3 regions of the Streptomyces sp. NPDC094448 genome follow, and region 2 is predicted to be linked to each of the others. Evidence: predicted binding sites of a transcription regulator. Region 2 holds the regulator's gene; each other region holds the start of a gene.
What was found. Region 2 encodes HrcA, which represses chaperone genes, less so after heat shock. Its sites were predicted from a motif close to TTNGCACTCNGNNNNNCNGAGTGCNAA; they were not measured.
Positions count from the first base shown of each region.

Region 1: the regulator HrcA is predicted to act here: its motif matches at 4,760-4,786, upstream of groES (co-chaperone GroES).
Region 3: the regulator HrcA is predicted to act here: its motif matches at 3,083-3,109, upstream of groL (chaperonin GroEL).

Region 1 covers NZ_JBIWGU010000008.1:157,220-163,442, reverse strand. Annotated here, with positions in the region: gene ACIQ9E_RS17205 (RNA polymerase sigma factor) at 1-844, shown strand, start outside; gene ACIQ9E_RS17200 (hypothetical protein) at 854-1,516, shown strand; gene ACIQ9E_RS17195 (SAM-dependent methyltransferase) at 1,685-2,944, opposite strand; gene ACIQ9E_RS17190 (polysaccharide deacetylase family protein) at 3,040-4,053, shown strand; gene groES (co-chaperone GroES) at 4,933-5,241, shown strand; gene groL (chaperonin GroEL) at 5,361-6,223, shown strand, end outside.
Region 2 covers NZ_JBIWGU010000010.1:92,565-98,787, reverse strand. Annotated here, with positions in the region: gene ACIQ9E_RS20525 (nitronate monooxygenase) at 1-834, opposite strand, end outside; gene dnaJ (molecular chaperone DnaJ) at 1,066-2,202, opposite strand; gene hrcA (heat-inducible transcriptional repressor HrcA) at 2,203-3,234, opposite strand; gene ACIQ9E_RS20510 (MBL fold metallo-hydrolase) at 3,665-4,387, shown strand; gene ACIQ9E_RS20505 (DUF3097 domain-containing protein) at 4,398-5,222, shown strand; gene hemW (radical SAM family heme chaperone HemW) at 5,597-6,223, opposite strand, start outside.
Region 3 covers NZ_JBIWGU010000005.1:176,927-183,149, forward strand. Annotated here, with positions in the region: gene ACIQ9E_RS11750 (hypothetical protein) at 1-1,189, shown strand, start outside; gene groL (chaperonin GroEL) at 1,331-2,953, opposite strand; gene ACIQ9E_RS11760 (cold-shock protein) at 3,311-3,514, opposite strand; gene ACIQ9E_RS11765 (MoaD/ThiS family protein) at 3,984-4,259, opposite strand; gene thrC (threonine synthase) at 4,397-5,710, opposite strand; SAM riboswitch class I at 5,728-5,907, opposite strand; gene ACIQ9E_RS11775 (glucosyl-3-phosphoglycerate synthase) at 6,129-6,223, shown strand, end outside.

The DNA.
Region 1 (6,223 bases), on a different contig from region 2:
AACGGCCGTCGCCCAGCGGATCGCCCGCGCGAAACGGTCCCTCGCCGCGGCGGACGTGCCCTTCGAGGTGCCGTACGGCCCCGATCGCGCGGCCCGGCTCGACTCCGTACTCGAAGTCGTCTACCTCGTCTTCAACGAGGGCTACTCGGCGACCAAGGGCGACGACTGGCTCCGCCCGGCGCTCTGCGAGGACGCGCTGCGGCTGGCCCGGGTGCTCGCGGCCCTGCTGCCGGACGAGCCCGAGGTCCACGGCCTCGCGGCCCTGCTGGAGCTCCAGGCCTCCCGGATCCCGGCCCGTACCGGGCCCGACGGCAGTCCGGTGCTCCTCGCCGACCAGGACCGGGCGCGCTGGAACCGGCTGCTGATCCGCCGTGGCTTCGCCGCGCTGGACCGGGCCGCGGTGCCGGGCGTACCGGCGGGTCCGTACGTCCTCCAGGCCGCGATCGCCGCCTGCCATGCGCAGGCCCTGCGGTACGAGGACACCGACTGGGCCGTGATCGTCACGCTCTACGGGCAGCTCGCGGCCGTCCGGCCGTCCCCGGTGGTGGAGCTGAACCGGGCGGTGGCCGTCGCCATGGCGGAGGGGCCGGAGGCCGGTCTCGCGCTGGTGGACGCGATCGCCGGGGACCCGGAGCTGAAGGACTACCACCTGCTGCCGAGCGTACGCGGTGACCTGCTGGCCAGGCTGGGACGGTGGGAGGCGGCCCGGGAGGAGTTCCTCGGGGCGGCCGCGCTGGCCCGCAACGACCGGGAGCGCGGACTGCTGCTGGCCCGTGCGGAACAGGCGGAACAGGCGGAACGGACGGCCGGGGGTCCCGGCCCGGATGTCGTTCCCGGCGGATAGTCTCCGCGCATGTCTGAGCTGCCTTCGCCGCCACCGGATCCCGACGGACCGCACGGCATAGCCCCCTGGCCGGACCGGGGCTCCCTGCTCGACGAGCGGCGCCGGGTCCTCGACGAGCTGACGCGCCGGTCGGTCGGCCCGTTCCGGCTCCTCGGACTGGTCCTGGTGGTCCTCGCGTTCGAACTGGGCTGGGGGCTGGTCGGCGTCGGGCTGATGTCCCTGGACGACACCATCGACGGGTTCAACCTGGTCTTCGCCGGATTCGTCGGCCTGGTCGGAGTGGTGATCCTGGTCCCCGCGCTGGCCGTGGCGGTGTCCGAGGCCCGCGAGGCCCGTGCCGTACGGGCGCTGCTGCGCGCCTGGACCGCGCTCGACCGCGACCCCCGGGGGGACGCGCGGTACGGCCGGGGATGGCTGAACGCCGCCTGGCTGATGGTGTCGTTGGGGTTCGTCGTGGCCGGTCTCGCGGCCTGCGCCGGGCTCCCGGACTCCCTGGAGGACGGCGGGGGCCGCACCCCCCACAGCACCCTGGTGTACGTGATGGGCGCGGGCATCGCCCCGGTCGTCGCGGGCCTCGCGGGCCTGGTGAACGCGGTCGCCCACCTCCACTGGCTGGCCGGGCTCCTGAACCCGGTCCCGGCCGCCCGCCGCCCCGGTGGCGCCCACCGCTGACGGGCCCGCCCCGTTCGGCTTTCGGGGGCATGCCCCGCCCGGGAGCGGGACGCCCGGCCCGCGACGGGCCGCCGGGCACGAGCCGCCCCGCCCCGGGCGTACGGCGCTACCTCTCCCGGGGGACGAGGTGCCCCGCGAGGCGCTGTCCCGCCCCCGGGCGTACGGGCGCTACCGCCCGGACCCGGCTCCCGCCGGCCGGCCGATCAGCATCGACGGCGCGCCGTCGACCCTGGTCAGAAAGACCGTCGCCGCGTTCGGACCCTGCGGCTTCACCTTCCGCCGCACCTCCTCCGGCTCCACCGCCGACCCTCGCTTCTTCACCGTCAGCGACCCCACCCCGCGCTCCCGCAGCAGCGCCTTCAGCTTCTTCAGGCTGAACGGGAGCACATCGGTGATCTCGTACGCCGTGGCCGACGGCAGCGGGCGCAGTTCGTCCGCCGTCACATAGGCGATCGTCGCGTCGATCAGACCGCCGCCCGCGACCCCGGCCGCGACCTCGGCGACCAGATGCGCGCGGATGACCGCCCCGTCCGGCTCGTACAGATAGCGGCCGACGGGACGGACCTGCGGATCCGGCAGCCCCCGCCCGACGAGGGTGTACGAGGCCGACGGCCCGGAGCCCGTGCCCGGGCCGGACAGCAGGGTCGCGGCGACCCGGCCCGGCGCCGGATCCTCGGTCCCCCGCCACAGGACCGCCTCCTTGACCTCGCCCTCGTACGAGATCCACTCCGCCGCGAAGTCCCCGGGGATCAGCTCGTGCGGAACCCCCGGCGCGATCTTGAGCGCGGCGACCGGCCGGCTCCGGGCCGCTTCGATCGCCCAGGACAGCGGTGGTGAGTACGCCTCCGGGTCGAAGATCCGGCCCCGGCCGCCGCGCCGCGCGGGGTCGGTGAACACCGCGTCGTACGCCGAGACGTCGACCTCCGTGACGTCCGCGCAGCGCACCTCGACCAGTTCGCCGAGGCCGAGGGCGTCGGCGTTGGCGCGGACGGTGGCGGCCGTCAGCGGATCGCGGTCGACGGCCAGTACCCGGATGCCCGCCCGGGCCAGCGCGATCGCGTCACCGCCGATACCGCTGCACAGATCCGCGGTGCTGCGGACGCCGAGGGCCGCCAGCCGGGCGGCGCGATGGGCCGCGACGGGCGCGCGGGTGGCCTGCTCGACACCGTTCGGGGTGAAGAACATGCGGTAGGCGTCCGCCGCGCCGAATTTGGCCACCGCCCGCTGCCGGAGCCTGGCCTGTCCGAGCGCGGCCGACACCCGGTCCGCCGGATGGTCGCGGCGCAGCCTGGTCGCCAGGGCCAGCTCCCGGGCGGGGTCGTAGTCGCGCAGTTCGTCGAGGAGGGCCCGGCCCTCGGGGGACAGGAGGCCGGCGAGGGGTTCGGGGAGCGGGATGGCGGCGTCGTTCACCCGGCCATTCTCGGCCAGGTGCGGGCCGTGGCTGGGCCAGGTGGGTCACGGACCGGCGGTGACGGCGGTGTCGTACGGATCCTGCGGGGGGTCTGCTGTCAGGATTCAGCGCCATGCGGCTAGTACGACAAAACGGAAAGATGGGTGCAATGGGTTCGGATGGGTGGGGGGCGGCCGGGCGCCGCCCGAGGGCCCGCGGGGCGCTGCGGGGGCGTGTGGTCGCCGCCGCGCTGCTGGCCGGTGTACTCGGCTCCGGCTGTACCGTCCCCGGGCCCGGGGAGCACGGCGGCGCCCAGCCCCACCCCGGGGCTCAGGCGGAGGCGTCCCAGCTCGAACGGGCCGAGAAGGACGCCCACCGGTCCGGGCCCGCCGGTTCGCGCGCCGCCTATGTGGACCAGGTCGAGAAGGTGCAGAAGGCCAGGGCGGCCGCGATCGGCAGATGGGGCCTGGACAAGGTCCCCCTGCCCGCCCCCCAGCCGCCCGCCGCCAAACCCTTCCTCAACACCCGCAAGGGCTTCGAGGTCGAAGGCGGGGCGGCCCTCCCGCCGGTCTTCACCACCGTCCCGGTGAAGGAGAAGGTCGTCTTCCTGACGGTCGACGACGGAGCCGAGAAGGACCCCGACTTCATCCGGATGATGAGCGAACTGAAGATCCCGTACAGCGCCTTCCTCAGCGACTACGTGATCAACGACAACTACGGCTACTTCCGGCGTATGCAGGACGAGGGCGTCGCCCTCCACAACCACACCCTCAACCACCGCTATATGCCCGGACTCTCCTACGAGGCCCAGAAGAAGGAGATCTGCGGGCAGCAGGACAACCTCCGGCGGCTGTACGGGAAACGCCCGCCGCTCTTCCGGCCGCCCTACGGCAACTACAACGGCGACACCCTGCGCGCCGCCCAGGAGTGCGGGGTCAAGGCCGTACCGCTCTGGGCCGCCGAAGCCTTCCCCGACCATATGGAGTGGCGGGAATGGGACCGCGACCTCCACCCGGGCGACATCATCCTCACCCACTTCCGCGGCACCGGGGACTGGAAGGGCTCCATGCCCGATATGGTCCGCCAGGTCATGAAGACGGTCACCGACAAGGGATACGCCGTCGCCCGCCTAGAGGACTACGTGTGAGACCGGGCACGGCCGCACAGCTCGCGGCCGTGCTGGCCGCGGGGGCGCTGCTGGGCTGCTCCGGCTGCGCCTCCCCGGCCGTCGACCCCATCGAACGGCTGGGGAGGCGGGCGGTCCACTCCGGCGAGGCCCCGGCGGCGTCCCCGGCCCTGGCCCCCCGGACCTCCAAAGCGCCCGCGGGCCGGGCCCGTTCCGGACCGGAGCCCACGGCGGTACGGGGCAGAGCCCCCGCGACGGACCCCGCGGGCCGACCGGGCCCCGGGCCGCGGTCCGGAGACCCACGGGGCAGAGCCCCCGCGACGGACCCCGCGGGCCGACCCGGACCCGGGCCGCGGTCCGCGGAAGTACGGGGCGGGCCGGCGGTTCCGGCCGGGGGCCGCACGGGTGCCCGGGGCGCACCGGCGGAGCCCGGGGCGGTACGGAGCCGTGCTCCGCTCCGTACCCCCGCCTCCGGGCCCCCGGCCGCCCCCGCCTTCCATGCCCCCGCACTCGCCGAACCGGCCGGGCGCCTGCTGGACCGGCTCCACGGCACCCGCCGCCCCGCACCCCACCCGGGCGGCGCGCTGCGGGCACCCCGGGACCGGTAGCGCCCCCGAGGGCCGTACCGCCTTTTCCGGGACGCCCGGAAAAGGCGGGGAAAGCGGGGCGCGGAGCCCCTTCGCCCCCGCACGCCGATCCGCGACCGGTTCCGCCGACGGCGGACGCATTGGCACTCCGCTTGACCGAGTGCTAATCGCGGTCATAGTCTCGGGTCTGGCACTCCCCACTGGAGAGTGCCAACACAGCGACGGGCAGGTCCGGCACCCGCGACGACGGATCCACCTGGTCGCCACCTCAGACAGTTAACCCCGTGAGATCTCCGAAGGGGGAGGTCGGATCGTGACGACCGCCAGCTCCAAGGTTGCCATCAAGCCGCTTGAGGACCGCATTGTGGTCCAGCCGCTCGACGCCGAGCAGACCACGGCCTCCGGCCTGGTCATTCCGGACACCGCGAAGGAGAAGCCCCAGGAGGGCGCCGTCCTCGCGGTCGGCCCGGGTCGCTTCGAGAACGGCGAGCGCCTGCCGCTCGACGTCAAGGTCGGCGACGTCGTGCTCTACAGCAAGTACGGCGGCACCGAGGTGAAGTACAACGGCGACGAGTACCTCGTCCTCTCGGCCCGCGACGTGCTCGCGATCGTCGAGAAGTAAGCCGAGCAGTCTCCGCTTGTTCTTGATCTGCGCCCCTGGCACCCGCTGACTCTCACTAGCACGGGCGCTGGGGGCGCAGTTTTTCGCAGTACGTCTCAGAAGAGGACAGAAACGCTCCCATGGCGAAGATCCTGAAGTTCGACGAGGACGCCCGTCGCGCCCTTGAGCGCGGCGTCAACAAGCTTGCCGACACGGTCAAGGTGACGATCGGCCCCCGCGGCCGCAACGTCGTCATCGACAAGAAGTTCGGCGCCCCCACCATCACCAACGACGGTGTCACCATCGCGCGCGAGGTCGAGCTCGACGACCCGTACGAGAACCTCGGTGCCCAGCTCGTCAAGGAGGTGGCGACCAAGACCAACGACATCGCGGGTGACGGCACCACCACCGCGACCGTGCTGGCCCAGGCCCTCGTCCGCGAAGGCCTGCGCAACGTCGCCGCCGGCGCCTCCCCCGCCGCCCTGAAGAAGGGCATCGACGCCGCGGTCAAGGCCGTCTCCGACGACCTGCTCGCCACCGCCCGTCCCATCGAGGACAAGGCCGACATCGCCGCCGTCGCCGGGCTCTCCGCCCAGGACCCGCAGGTCGGCGAGCTCATCGGTGAGGCGATGGACAAGGTCGGCAAGGACGGTGTCATCACCGTCGAGGAGTCCAACACCTTCGGCCTGGAGCTGGACTTCACCGAGGGCATGGCCTTCGACAAGGGCTACCTCTCCCCCTACATGGTCTCCGACCAGGAGCGTATGGAGGCCGTCCTCGACGACCCGTACATCCTGATCAACCAGGGCAAGATCGGCTCCATCCAGGACCTGCTGCCGCTCCTGGAGAAGGTCATCCAGGCCGGCGGCTCCAAGCCGCTGCTGATCATCGCCGAGGACGTCGAGGGCGAGGCGCTCTCCACCCTCGTCGTCAACAAGATCCGCGGCACCTTCAACGCCGTCGCCGTGAAGGCCCCCGGCTTCGGCGACCGCCGCAAGGCGAT
Region 2 (6,223 bases):
GCCGGTGAAGGCGCGGGTCAGCTCGGTGCGGACGAACAGCGGATTGGTCATGGCCTGCTTGTGCAGCGGATTGGCCCCGGACTCGGGGCAGACCAGGAACGCCGTGCCGAGTTGGGCCGCGCTCGCCCCGGCCGCCAGCACGGCCGCGATCTGGCTGCCCCGCATCAGCCCGCCGGCGGCGATGACCGGCAGGTCGACGACGTCCCGGACGAGGGCGATCAGGGTCAGCAGCCCGATACCAGTACCGTCCGCCGCCGGATCGTCGCGGTGGGTGCCCTGGTGGCCGCCCGCCTCGATGCCCTGGACGCAGACCGCGTCGGCGCCCGCCCACTGCGCTGCCTGGGCCTCTTCGGGCGTAGTGACGGTGACGACGGTGTAGGTGCCCGTCCGGGCGAAGGACGCGAGGACGTCCGGGGCGGGGCAGCCGAAGGTGAAGGAGACCACCGGGACCGGATCGTCCCGCAGGATGGCCAGTTTGGCCTCGTAGCCGTCGTCGCGGCCGGACTCCGGATCGCCGAGCGGTGTCTCGTACCAGCTCGACTCGCCCGCGAGCTGCTGGCGGTAGACCTCGACGGCGCTCGGATCGGAGGTCCGGGGCTGCGGCATGAACAGGTTCACGCCGAACGGCCGTGAGGTGAGCCCCCGGATCTGCTTGATCTCCTGGTACATCCCGTCGGTGGTCTTGTACCCGGCGGCGAGGAATCCGAGGCCGCCCGCTTCGGAGACGGCGGCGGCGAGGCGCGGGCTGGACGCCCCTCCGGCCATCGGCGCGGCGATCACCGGTTGCCGGAGCAGATCGGAAAGGGCGGGGGAGCCGGAGGGCGCGGAGGACATGCAGGCATCGTGCCACCTGCGTACGTCCGTGACGAAACGGGCCCCGGGTACCTGCCCGCCGCAATGTCGTGCAAAGGGGTCCGGCGCGGCCCGGGGGCGGGACCCGTGGGGCCGGCGGCCGGCCCGGGGACGGGCCCCTTCGGGTCCGGCACCCGGAGCGGGGACCGGGCAGGAGGGTCCCCGAGGCGGCCGGGCGCCGCGGAGCCCCCCCCATGACCGGTCGGGCACGGTCTAACGGCCGTTGAAGGCGTCCTTCAGCCGGGAGAACAGGCCCTGCTGGCCGGGCTGGAACTGGCCCTGCGGCCGCTCTTCGCCGCGCAGCTTCGCCAGTTCCCGCATCAGCCGCTCCTGCTCGGGGTCGAGCTTCATCGGGGTCGTCACCTCGACATGGACGATGAGGTCACCGCGCCCGCCGCCGCGCAGATGCGTCACCCCGCGACCGTGCAGCGGGATCGACTGCCCGGACTGCGTACCGGGGCGGATGTCGACCTCCTCCAGACCGTCGAGGGTCTCCAGTGGCACCTTCGTACCGAGGGCGCCCGCCGTCATCGGAATGGTGACCGTGCAGTGCAGATCGTCGCCGCGGCGCTGGAACACCGGATGCGGCAGCTCGTGGATCTCGACGTACAGATCGCCGGCGGGGCCGCCGCCGGGGCCGACCTCGCCCTCCCCGGCCAGCTGGATACGGGTCCCGTTGTCGACGCCCGCGGGGATCTTGACCGTCAGCGTACGGCGGGAGCGGACCCGGCCGTCGCCCGCGCACTCGGGGCACGGGGTGGGCACGACCGTACCGAAACCCTGGCACTGCGGGCACGGCCGGGAGGTCATGACCTGGCCCAGGAAGGACCGCGTGACCTGGGAGACCTCACCGCGGCCGCGGCACATGTCGCAGGTCTGCGCCGAGGTACCGGGCGCGGCGCCCTCGCCGGAGCAGGTGGTGCAGACGACGGCCGTGTCGACCTGGATGTCCTTGGTGGTGCCGAAGGCCGCCTCGTTGAGTTCGATCTCCAGCCGGATCATCGCGTCCTGGCCGCGCCGGGTGCGCGAACGGGGGCCGCGCTGGGACGCCGTACCGAAGAAGGCGTCCATGATGTCCGAGAAGTTCCCGAAGCCGCCCGCGCCGAAGCCGCCGGCCCCGCCGCCGCCCGACTGGGACAGCGGATCGCCTCCGAGGTCGTAGACCTGCTTCTTCTGCGGGTCCGACAGCACCTCGTAAGCGGCGTTGATCTCCTTGAACCGCTCCTGGGTCTTCGGGTCCGGGTTCACGTCCGGGTGGAGTTCCCGGGCAAGTCTGCGGAACGCCTTCTTGATCTCGTCCTGGGAGGCGTCGCGGCGCACGCCGAGTACGGCGTAGTAGTCCGTGGCCACTTACGACTCCGCCAGGATCTGTCCGACGTAACGTGCCACTGCGCGTACCGCTCCCATCGTTCCGGGGTAGTCCATGCGGGTCGGTCCGACCACGCCGAGTTTGGCAACTGCCTCGTCGCCCGAACCGTAGCCCACGGTCACGACGGACGTTGCGTTGAGCCCCTCGTGGGCGTTCTCATGACCGATGCGCACGGTCACGCCCATGCCTCCGCCGGACTCCTTGGCCTCGCCGAGCAGCTTGAGGAGCACCACATGCTCCTCCAGCGCCTCCAGCACCGGCCGGATCATCAGGGGGAAGTCGTGTCCGAAGCGGGTGAGATTGGCGGTACCGCCGATCATCAGCCGCTCCTCGGTCTCCTCGACGAGGGTTTCGAGGAGGGTGGAGAGCACGGTGGTGACCGTGCCGCGGTCGTCCGGCTCGTCGAAGGAGTCGGGCAGGTCCTGCACCAGCGGCGGCACATCGGTGAACCGGCGGCCGACGACCCTGCTGTTGAGCCGGGCCCGCAGATCGGCGAGGGAGGCCTCGCCGAAGGGGGCGGGGCAGTCGATCATCCGCTGCTCGACCCGGCCGGTGTCGGTGATCAGGACCAGCATCAGCCGGGCGGGCGCCAGCGAGAGCAGTTCGACATGGCGGACCGTGGACCGGGTCAGCGAGGGGTACTGCACGATCGCGACCTGGCGGGTCAGCTGCGCCAGCAGCCGTACCGTACGGCCGACGACGTCGTCGAGATCGACCGCGCCGTCGAGGAAGCTCTGGATGGCGCGCCGCTCGGCCGCGGAGAGCGGCTTGACCCCGGCGAGCCGGTCGACGAAGAGGCGGTAGCCCTTGTCGGTGGGGATGCGCCCGGCGCTGGTGTGGGGCTGGGCGATGAAGCCCTCCTCCTCCAGCACGGCCATATCGTTGCGGACAGTGGCCGGGGAGACGCCGAGCTGATGGCGTTCGGTGAGCGCCTTGGAGCCGACGGGCTCCTCGGTGCCCACATAGTCCTGGACGATGGCGCGCAGCACCTCGAGTCTGCGTTCGCTGAGCATCCCGCGCACCTCCAACTGTTTCGTCCGACCGCTCTGTCCGCCCTCGGATCCCGGGGCGGACGGACGGTTCTCGGGATCGTTCCCCGGTGACCCATCTGGCACTCCACATGCGCGAGTGCCAAATCTTCCCCGTGCCAGTGTACGGCCGCCCGGTGCGGGCGGAGCAAGACGACCGGTCACGCTACCGTGCGCCCCGGCCGGGCGCTCCCCCGCCCGCCTCCGGTCCTTTCCGTCCGCCTCGTCCGTCCCATGCGCCCTGCCTGTCTCATGTCATGCGCCTTGTCCGTCTCATGTCATGCACCTTGTCCGTCGTATGCGCCTTGTCCGTCTTATGCGCCTCGTCCGTACCCGCCGGTCCGCTTCGCCGCGGTCCGCGGGTGGTCCCGCCGGCCGTCCACGGGTGCGGGGGCCGTGGCGATAGCGTCCCGGTATGGACATCGCTTGGGAAGACCACGGCTGGGAGCGGCTGGCCGAGGGGGTGGGCCGGTGCAGGCTGCCCGGGTGGGACGCGACCTGCGGGCTGATCGCCGGCCGGGACGGCGCGCTGCTGTACGACACGGGCTCGACGCTCGCGGAGGGTGCCGCGCTGCGGGCCGGGGCCGAGGCGCTGCTGGGCGGCCGCCGGGTGACGCATATCGCGCTCAGCCATCCGCACTTCGACCATGTGATGGGTACGGCGGCGTTTCCCGGTGCCGAGGTGTTCGGGGCGGTCGGCATGGACACGCTGCTGCGGCGGGACCGGGAGGAACTGCGGGCGGACGCGGTGCGGTTCGGGGTGCCGGAGGAGGAGGCGGCGCGGTCGGCGGAGTCGCTGGTGGCGCCGGGGCACACGGTCACCGGGGAGCGGATGCTGGACCTGGGCGGGCGCCGGGTGCTGCTGGCGAACGTCGGTCCCGGGCACACCGGGCACGATCTGGCGGTCCTGGTGCCCGGCGAGCCCGAGGTGGTGTTCTGCGGGGATCTGGTGGAGGAGTCGGGTGAACCGCAGGCGGGTCCGGACGCGGTCGGGGCCCGCTGGCCGGCCGCCCTGGACCGGCTGCTGGCGCTGGGCGGGGAGGACGCCGCCTATGTCCCGGGGCACGGGGCCGTGGTCGGCGCGGCGTTCGTCCGGGCGCAGCGCACTGCGCTGGCGGAGCGCTTCGCGGTGTCGTAGCGTCGGGCAAATGCGCAGCTACAGCCCTGATCTGACCCCGCCGTGGAAGAAGCGGGCGCCGGTGCCGGAGGTGCCCGCGGACCCCTCGGACCCCGATCTGGTGGTGGAGGAGGTCACCACGGGATTCTGCGGGGCAGTGGTGGGGTGCGAGGCGGGGACGGTGACGCTGGAGGACCGCTTCGGCAAGCACCGGGTGTTCCCGCTGGCGCCGCGGGGCTTTCTGCTGGACGGGCAGGTCGTGACGCTGGTACGCCCGGGGGCCGGGGCTCCGGCCCGCCCGGCGCGGACGGCGTCCGGTTCCCTCGCGGTGCCGGGGGCGCGGGCGCGGGTGGCGCGGGCGGGCCGGATCTATGTGGAGGGCCGCCACGACGCCGAGCTGGTGGAGAAGGTATGGGGCGACGATCTCCGCATCGAGGGCGTGGTGGTGGAGTATCTGGCGGGCATCGACGATCTGCCCGCGATCGTCGAGGAGTTCGCCCCCGGTCCGGACGCCCGGCTGGGGGTCCTGGTGGACCATCTGGTGCCGGGTTCCAAGGAATCCCGGATCGCGGCGTCGGTGACCGATCCGCAGGTGCTGGTGGTGGGGCATCCCTATATCGACGTATGGGGTGCGGTGAAACCGTCGTCGCTGGGCATCGCCGGATGGCCGCGGGTGCCCCGCGGCGAGGACTGGAAGACGGGCGTCTGCCGGGCCCTGGGCTGGCCCGCCAACACGGGCGCGGCCTGGCAGCACATCCTGTCCCGCGTCGGCTCCTACAAGGATCTGGAGCCGGAGCTGCTGGGCCGGGTGGAGGAGCTGATCGACTTCGTGACGGCCCCGGCGGCCCCGGGGTAGGGCCTTGTCTCCCGGACCGGGCCGGATCAGTGAGCGGAGGCCACTCCCCTCTCCCGCCGGAGGGCACTCCCCTCTCCCGGCCGCTGCCCGGTGGTACCCCCCCCCACCCGTGCCCGGAGGGCACAGAGGGAGGCAGCGGTGCCCGGGGCCCCGGGCGGTAGCCGGGGAAGGCAGGCAAGCCCGGCAGGATCCGAATGAGCGGCCGGACCGTCCCGGGCCCGCCCGCGGTTCGAGGCGTCCCGGTCCTCCGGGTGCGATTCCGGGGTCGGGCGGCCCGGTGCTCCGGGTCCGTCTCCGGGGTCGGGCGGCCCGATCGTCTGTCCCTCGCTTATCGGTCCGGGTCCCCGCTCCCCTGCCCTCCGCGGGGTGGCGGTTCAGTCGACCAGGTCCCGCACCACCCCGTCCGCCAGCAGTCTGCCGCGGAGCGTCAGCACCGCCAGCCCCTGCTCGTAGGCGCCGGGCTCCAGCAGCCCGTCCCGGAGGGAGCGTTCCGCGGCCCGCAGGCCCGCCGGGCGCAGCAGCGACAGCGGGGCGCCGTCGCGGAGGCGGAGTTCCAGCAGGATGCGTTCGATCCGGCGGTCGTCGGGGGTGAGGAGTTCCCGTCCGGCGCCGGGTGAGCGGCCCGCCGCGAGGGCCGAGGCGTAGGCCGCGGGGTGTTTCACGTTCCACCAGCGGACTCCGCCGATGTGGCTGTGTGCTCCGGGGCCCGCGCCCCACCAGTCCGCGCCACGCCAGTACAGCTCGTTGTGGTGGCAGCGGGCGGCGTCGGTGGTGGCCCAGTTCGACACCTCGTACCAGCTGAAGCCCGCGGCGGCCAGAAGCTCGTCGGCGATCAGATAGCGGTCGGCGTGGACGTCGTCGTCGGTCATCGGCACCTCGCCGCGCCGGATGCGGCGGGCCAGCTGCGTACCTTCCTCGACGATGAGCGCATAGGCCGACACATGGTCCGGCCCGGCGCCGACGGCCGCCTCCAGGGAGGCCCGCCAGTCGTCGTCGGACTC
Region 3 (6,223 bases), on a different contig from region 2:
CACCTGGGAGAACCGGGGCAGCACGGTCAAGGGCACCCTCGTCGGCATCCAGCCCGGCTCCGGCGACCAGGTCCCGCTCTCCGGCCGGACGATCGACCTGGGCCTGGGGCAGTTCTGGAACGACCCCGCCCCGGACGCCGCGGGCACCGTCACCACCGGCACCGACGGCGCCTTCAGCACCGTTGTCGCGGTGGGCCGTTACAAGCACCATGTGCAGCTCCGGCACACCATGCGGGAGAGCGGTGTCGACGACACCCTCTACGCCGAGAACTATGTCGGCAGTCCCGCGGCACGCCGGGTCGACATCGCCGCCACCGCCGACAAGAAGCGGATCCTGCCCGGCGAGAAGCTCACCGTCACCGGCCGGGTGACCCACCAGGGCGCGCCGGTGGCCGGGCTCGCGGTGGTGGCGGACGCCGCCGCCAGGAAGACCACCGTCACCACGGACGCCGACGGCCGCTTCACCGCCGTACTCACCCCGGCGGCGGGAGCCAGCGGCTACCCGTCCTGGTCGGTCCGGCCGGAAGGCCCGTACGAGGACGGTTACGCCGCCGGCGCTCTGGAGGTGCCGCAGGAGACCACCGTACGGCCGAGCATCACGCTCGCGAGCAACGGCACGGTGACGGTCAAGGGCACGGCCCGTGTCACCTACGCCACCGATGCGCATCCGTCCGACTGGCAGCCGATGCGGCTGGAGTACTCCGGGGACAAGCGGACCTGGAAGACCCTCGTCTCCACCCAGATCTATGTCGACTCGGTGAACTGGAACGCGTTCAGCCTCACCGCCCGCGGCGGCAACGGCTACTACCGGCTGACCACGTCGACCACCCAGAAGTTCCTCGGCACATCGACGTCCCCGGCGCCGCTGTCCCGGATCTCGACCCGGCTGACCACCGCCAACGCCACCCCCGAGCCGGTGAAGAAGGGCGCGACCCTCACCGTCGCCGCCACGCTCACCGAGCGCAGCGGCAGCACCTGGCGGCCCCTGGCCCAGCACTGGGCGACGCTGTCCTTCCTCCCGAAGGGCAGCACCAGGTGGTCCATCGCCGGGCACGTCCGGGCGGACGCCAAGGGCAAGGCCGTGATGAAGGTCCGCGCAGGTGCCGACGGCTACTGGCGCTTCACCTACACCGGCAGCTCCCGGCACTACGACGCCGCGGGCGCCTCGGACTACGTCGACGTCCGCTGAACCCGCAGGCCGGTCCGGGCAACCGCCCGGACCGGCCTGCGGGTCATGGGCCGACGCCGAAGGGCGGTACCCCCACTGGGAGTGGGGGTACCGCCCTTCGGTAGGTACGGCTGGGCTTGCCGATCCTGGGAGATCCCGGGATCAGAAGTCCATGTCACCGCCCGGCATGCCGCCCGGAGCGGCCGCGGCGGCCTTCTCCGGCTTGTCGGCGATGACGGCCTCGGTGGTCAGGAACAGCGCGGCGATCGACGCGGCGTTCTGGAGCGCGGAGCGCGTGACCTTCGCCGGGTCGAGAATGCCCTCGGCGATCATGTCGACGTACTCGCCGGACGCGGCGTTCAGACCGTGGCCGGGGGTCAGGTTGCGCACCTTCTCCACGACGACACCGCCCTCCAGGCCGGCGTTGACGGCGATCTGCTTCAGCGGGGCCTCCAGCGCGAGCTTCACGGCGTTGGCACCGGTCGCCTCGTCGCCGTCCAGCTCCAGCTTGTCGAAGACCGAGGAGGCCTGGAGCAGGGCCACGCCACCACCGGCGACGATGCCCTCCTCGACGGCCGCCTTCGCGTTGCGAACGGCGTCCTCGATGCGGTGCTTGCGCTCCTTCAGCTCGACCTCGGTCGCGGCACCGGCCTTGATGACGGCCACGCCGCCGGCCAGCTTCGCCAGGCGCTCCTGGAGCTTCTCGCGGTCGTAGTCCGAGTCGGAGTTCTCGATCTCGGCGCGGATCTGGTTGACCCGCCCGGCGACCTGGTCGCTGTCACCGGCACCGTCGACGATGGTCGTCTCGTCCTTGGTGATGACCACCTTGCGGGCGCGGCCCAGCAGGTCGAGGCCCGCGTTCTCCAGCTTGAGGCCGACCTCCTCGGAGATGACCGTGCCGCCGGTGAGGATGGCGATGTCGTTCAGCATCGCCTTGCGGCGGTCGCCGAAGCCCGGGGCCTTGACGGCGACGGACTTGAAGGTGCCGCGGATCTTGTTGACGATCAGCGTCGACAGGGCCTCGGCCTCGACGTCTTCGGCGATGATCAGCAGCGCCTTGCCGGACTGCATGACCTTCTCCAGCAGCGGCAGGAGGTCCTTGACCGAGGAGATCTTGGAGTTGACGACGAGGATGTACGGGTCGTCGAGGACGGCCTCCATACGCTCCATGTCGGTGGCGAAGTACGCCGAGATGTAGCCCTTGTCGAAGCGCATACCCTCGGTGAGCTCCAGCTCCAGACCGAAGGTCTGGGACTCCTCGACGGTGATGACGCCTTCCTTGCCGACCTTGTCCATGGCCTCGGCGATCAGCTCGCCGATCTGGGTGTCGCCGGCGGAGATGGAGGCGGTGGAGGCGATCTGCTCCTTGGTCTCCACGTCCTTCGCCTGCTCGAGGAGGGCACCGGAGACGGCCTCGACGGCCTTCTCGATACCGCGCTTCAGGCTCATCGGGTTGGCACCGGCGGCCACGTTGCGCAGGCCCTCGCGGACCAGCGCCTGGGCCAGCACGGTCGCCGTGGTCGTACCGTCACCGGCGACGTCGTCCGTCTTCTTGGCGACTTCCTTGACCAGCTCGGCGCCGATCTTCTCGTACGGGTCCTCCAGCTCGATCTCCTTGGCGATGGACACACCATCGTTGGTGATCGTGGGGGCGCCCCACTTCTTCTCGAGGACGACGTTGCGGCCCTTGGGGCCAAGGGTGACCTTGACGGCGTCGGCGAGCTGGTTCATCCCGCGCTCGAGACCGCGCCGTGCCTCCTCGTCGAACGCGATGATCTTTGCCATGTGAAGGGTCCTCCACGGACTGGAGTAGGAAGCTCTTCGGACCGCGCCTGCGCCCGCGACGGACGGCCTGCCGGACCACGCAGCTCCATGCGCCGCGCACCCGGCGAGCCTCACCGACTCGGCCCTTCGTTATCACTCTCACTGGGAGAGTGCTAACGCCAATGATTAGCACTCGGCACCCGAGAGTGCAAGGCCGCTCGGGCGGGGGCCGGCTCCGGCGGCGGGCGGCACGGGGCTCCGGCGGCGGGAAACGCGCAGGGTCCGCGCCCCGGTGAGCGGGGTGCGGACCCTGGTGAATGCGTCTGCGTGCGAGCGTTGGTGTGCGTCGACGCGCAAGCGCGCGGAAGGAAGAGTCGGTCAGGCCGAGAGCTTGACCATGTCGGCCTGCGGGCCCTTCTGGCCCTGTGAGATCTCGAACTCGACCCGCTGCCCCTCTTCGAGGGTGCGGTAGCCGTCCATCTGAATCGCGCTGTAGTGGACGAAAACATCCGCACCACCGTCGACCGCGATGAAGCCGTACCCCTTCTCCGCGTTGAACCACTTGACGGTGCCCTGAGCCATGCCTAACTCCCCTATTACTGGCCCTTGCACAGGACCGCACCTCGCGGACCCGGGTCTGAGCTCACCCGACCTCACAGGTGTGCGCCGGAACGCGTCGACCGCGGCTGAATGTATCTGCACAACTGCCCTCTGCAACAGGGCAATCGGGCGGGAAATCCGGAAGGCTACTATCGGGTAATTGTCCTGAATTCAGGAAATTCCGGGGCAAGTCCGACCGGACAAAAGGAATGTATGAGGCAGAGTGTGCCTGCACATTGGCTGCTTCTTATCGAGTCCGGGCGCATTCTCATACCTGGCCACTGGCCGGTGATCACCGGGCGTTCCCCAACTCTAGCGTGTTCAACCATGCAGAATGGCCCCCTCCGTTTCTCTTACGGAGGGGGCCATTTCGATGACCGAGGGTCAGTGCCGCGGACCGCGGGACCCGGGCGCGCCGACGGGGCGTACGCCCGTGTGCGGGGCCGGACGGTCAGCCGCCGGCGACCGCCGGGATGATCGAGATTCCGGCGCCGTCGGGGGTCGCGGTCTCCAGCCCCTGCTCGAACCGGACGTCGTCGTCGTTGACGTACACATTGACGAAGCGGCGCAGCTTGCCCTGGTCGTCCAGGACCCGGGCGGAGATCCCCGCGTGGTTCTTCTCCAGATCGGCGATGACCTCGGCGAGGGTCGCGCCCTCGGCGGCCACCTCGGCCTGTCCGCCGGTGTAGGTGCGCAGGATGGTCGGGATGCGGACGTTGACGCTCATGGGTGGTGCCTTCCTCGGGCGGTGGCCCTGGGCTCGGTGGACGGCTCGGCGGTCGGAAGCGGTGACGGGAGGTCCCGGACGGCCCCGGACGGCCCCGGCGGGACTGCTGCCGGGGCAGCGGCCGGGACAGCGGCCGGTCAGTGGGTGGCGAGGCCCGCCGCGCGGAACGCGTCCAGGCTCGGCCGGATGGTGGCGGTGGGGCCGCTGGTCGCGGCGACCGCGTCCAGCGTCTTGAGCCCGTCGCCCGTGTTGATGACGACGGTGGTCGCGGCGGGGTCCAGCACCCCCGACTCCAGCAGCTTCTTCGCCACTCCGACCGTCACGCCGCCCGCGGTCTCCGCGAAGATCCCCTCGGTCCTGGCGAGCAGCTTGATGCCCTCGACGACCTGCTCGTCCGTGACGTCCTCCACCGCGCCGCCGGTGCGCCGGGCGATGTCCAGGACATAGGGCCCGTCCGCCGGGTTGCCGATGGCGAGCGACTTGACGATGGTGTCCGGCTTCACCGGGCGGACCACGTCGTGGCCCGCCTTGTAGGCGGCGGAGACGGGGGAGCAGCCTTCGGCCTGCGCGGCGATGATCCGGTACGGCTTCTCCTCGACCAGACCGACCTTGATCAGCTCCTGGAGCCCCTTGTCGATCTTGGTGAGCTGGGAGCCGGAGGCCACCGGGACGACGATCTGGTCCGGGATCCGCCAGCCGAGCTGCTCGCAGATCTCGTACGCCAGGGTCTTGGAGCCCTCCGCGTAGTACGGCCGGAGATTGACATTGGTGAAGCCCCAGCCCTCGCCGATCGGGTCGCCGATCAGCTCGGAGCAGAAACGGTTCACGTCGTCATAGGTGCCCTCGATGGCCACGACGTCACCGCCGTAGACGGCGGCCATGACGACCTTGCCCTGCTCCAGGTCGTGCGGGATGAAGACACAGGACCGCAGCCCGGCGCGGGCGGCGGCGGCACCGACGGCGCCCGCGAGGTTGCCGGTGGAGGAGCAGGAGAGGGTGGTGAAGCCGAAGGCGCGGGCGGCCTCGACGGCGATGGCGACGACCCGGTCCTTGAAGGAGTGGGTCGGGTTGCCGGAATCGTCCTTCACATACAGCTCACCGGTGACGCCCAGCTCGGCGGCGAGCCGGTCGGCCTTCACGAGCCGGGTGAAACCGGGGTTGAGATTGGGCTTGGCGGCCACGTCGGCGGGGACGGGCAGCAGGGGCGCGTAACGCCAGATGCTCTCCGGGCCGGCCTCGATGGCCTTGCGCAGCGCCTCCGGGTCCCCGGTGGGCAGCTCGTAGGCGGCTTCCAGGGGACCGAAACAGGAGGCACAGGCGAAGCTCGGGCTGAGCGGGGTGCGCTCTCCGCACTCGCGACAGGAGAGCGCGACGGCGGGACCGAGATCCACTGAGGGGGCGGCGGGGGCGGTGGTGGTGTCGGTGGTGCTTGCGGCGGTCTGCGCAGCCATGGAGGCGAGGCCCTTTCTCCTCATCTTCCTCATGGCGCATCTCGCCATGAGACGGATTTGGCACCTTCCCTAGCCGGGAGCCTCGCGGCGTGGACGGGCGCTGTCCGCTGCTGCGGATCGCACTGTCACGACGGAGACCGGCTGGAGGGTTGCCGGGGCTTCAACGGGCCGTTTCCCTCTGCCCCTCTGGATGAGCGGTATTTGATTGTTGAGCAAGTTGAACGCCGGACCCCGACATGCGACGGTCATCCGCGTTGTTCAAGACTGTAACTGAAGGTCCGGACGGTTGAGATAGTCGTCCGTACCGCGAGATGGGTCACACAGGCGCGTCCGGACGCGCACGGAAGGTATCCGGACCCCCCTTCCCGCGCTCCCGGCAGGGCAGGGGAGGCATCCCCACGGTTGAGGAGTAGAGCACGTGCTCGAAGAGGTAGAGCGCTGGCTGGCGACGCGTTCCTGGTCGGCGGCGGACCGCCCGCTTCCGGCGCTGCTCGCGGCCAAACGGGCGGCCGT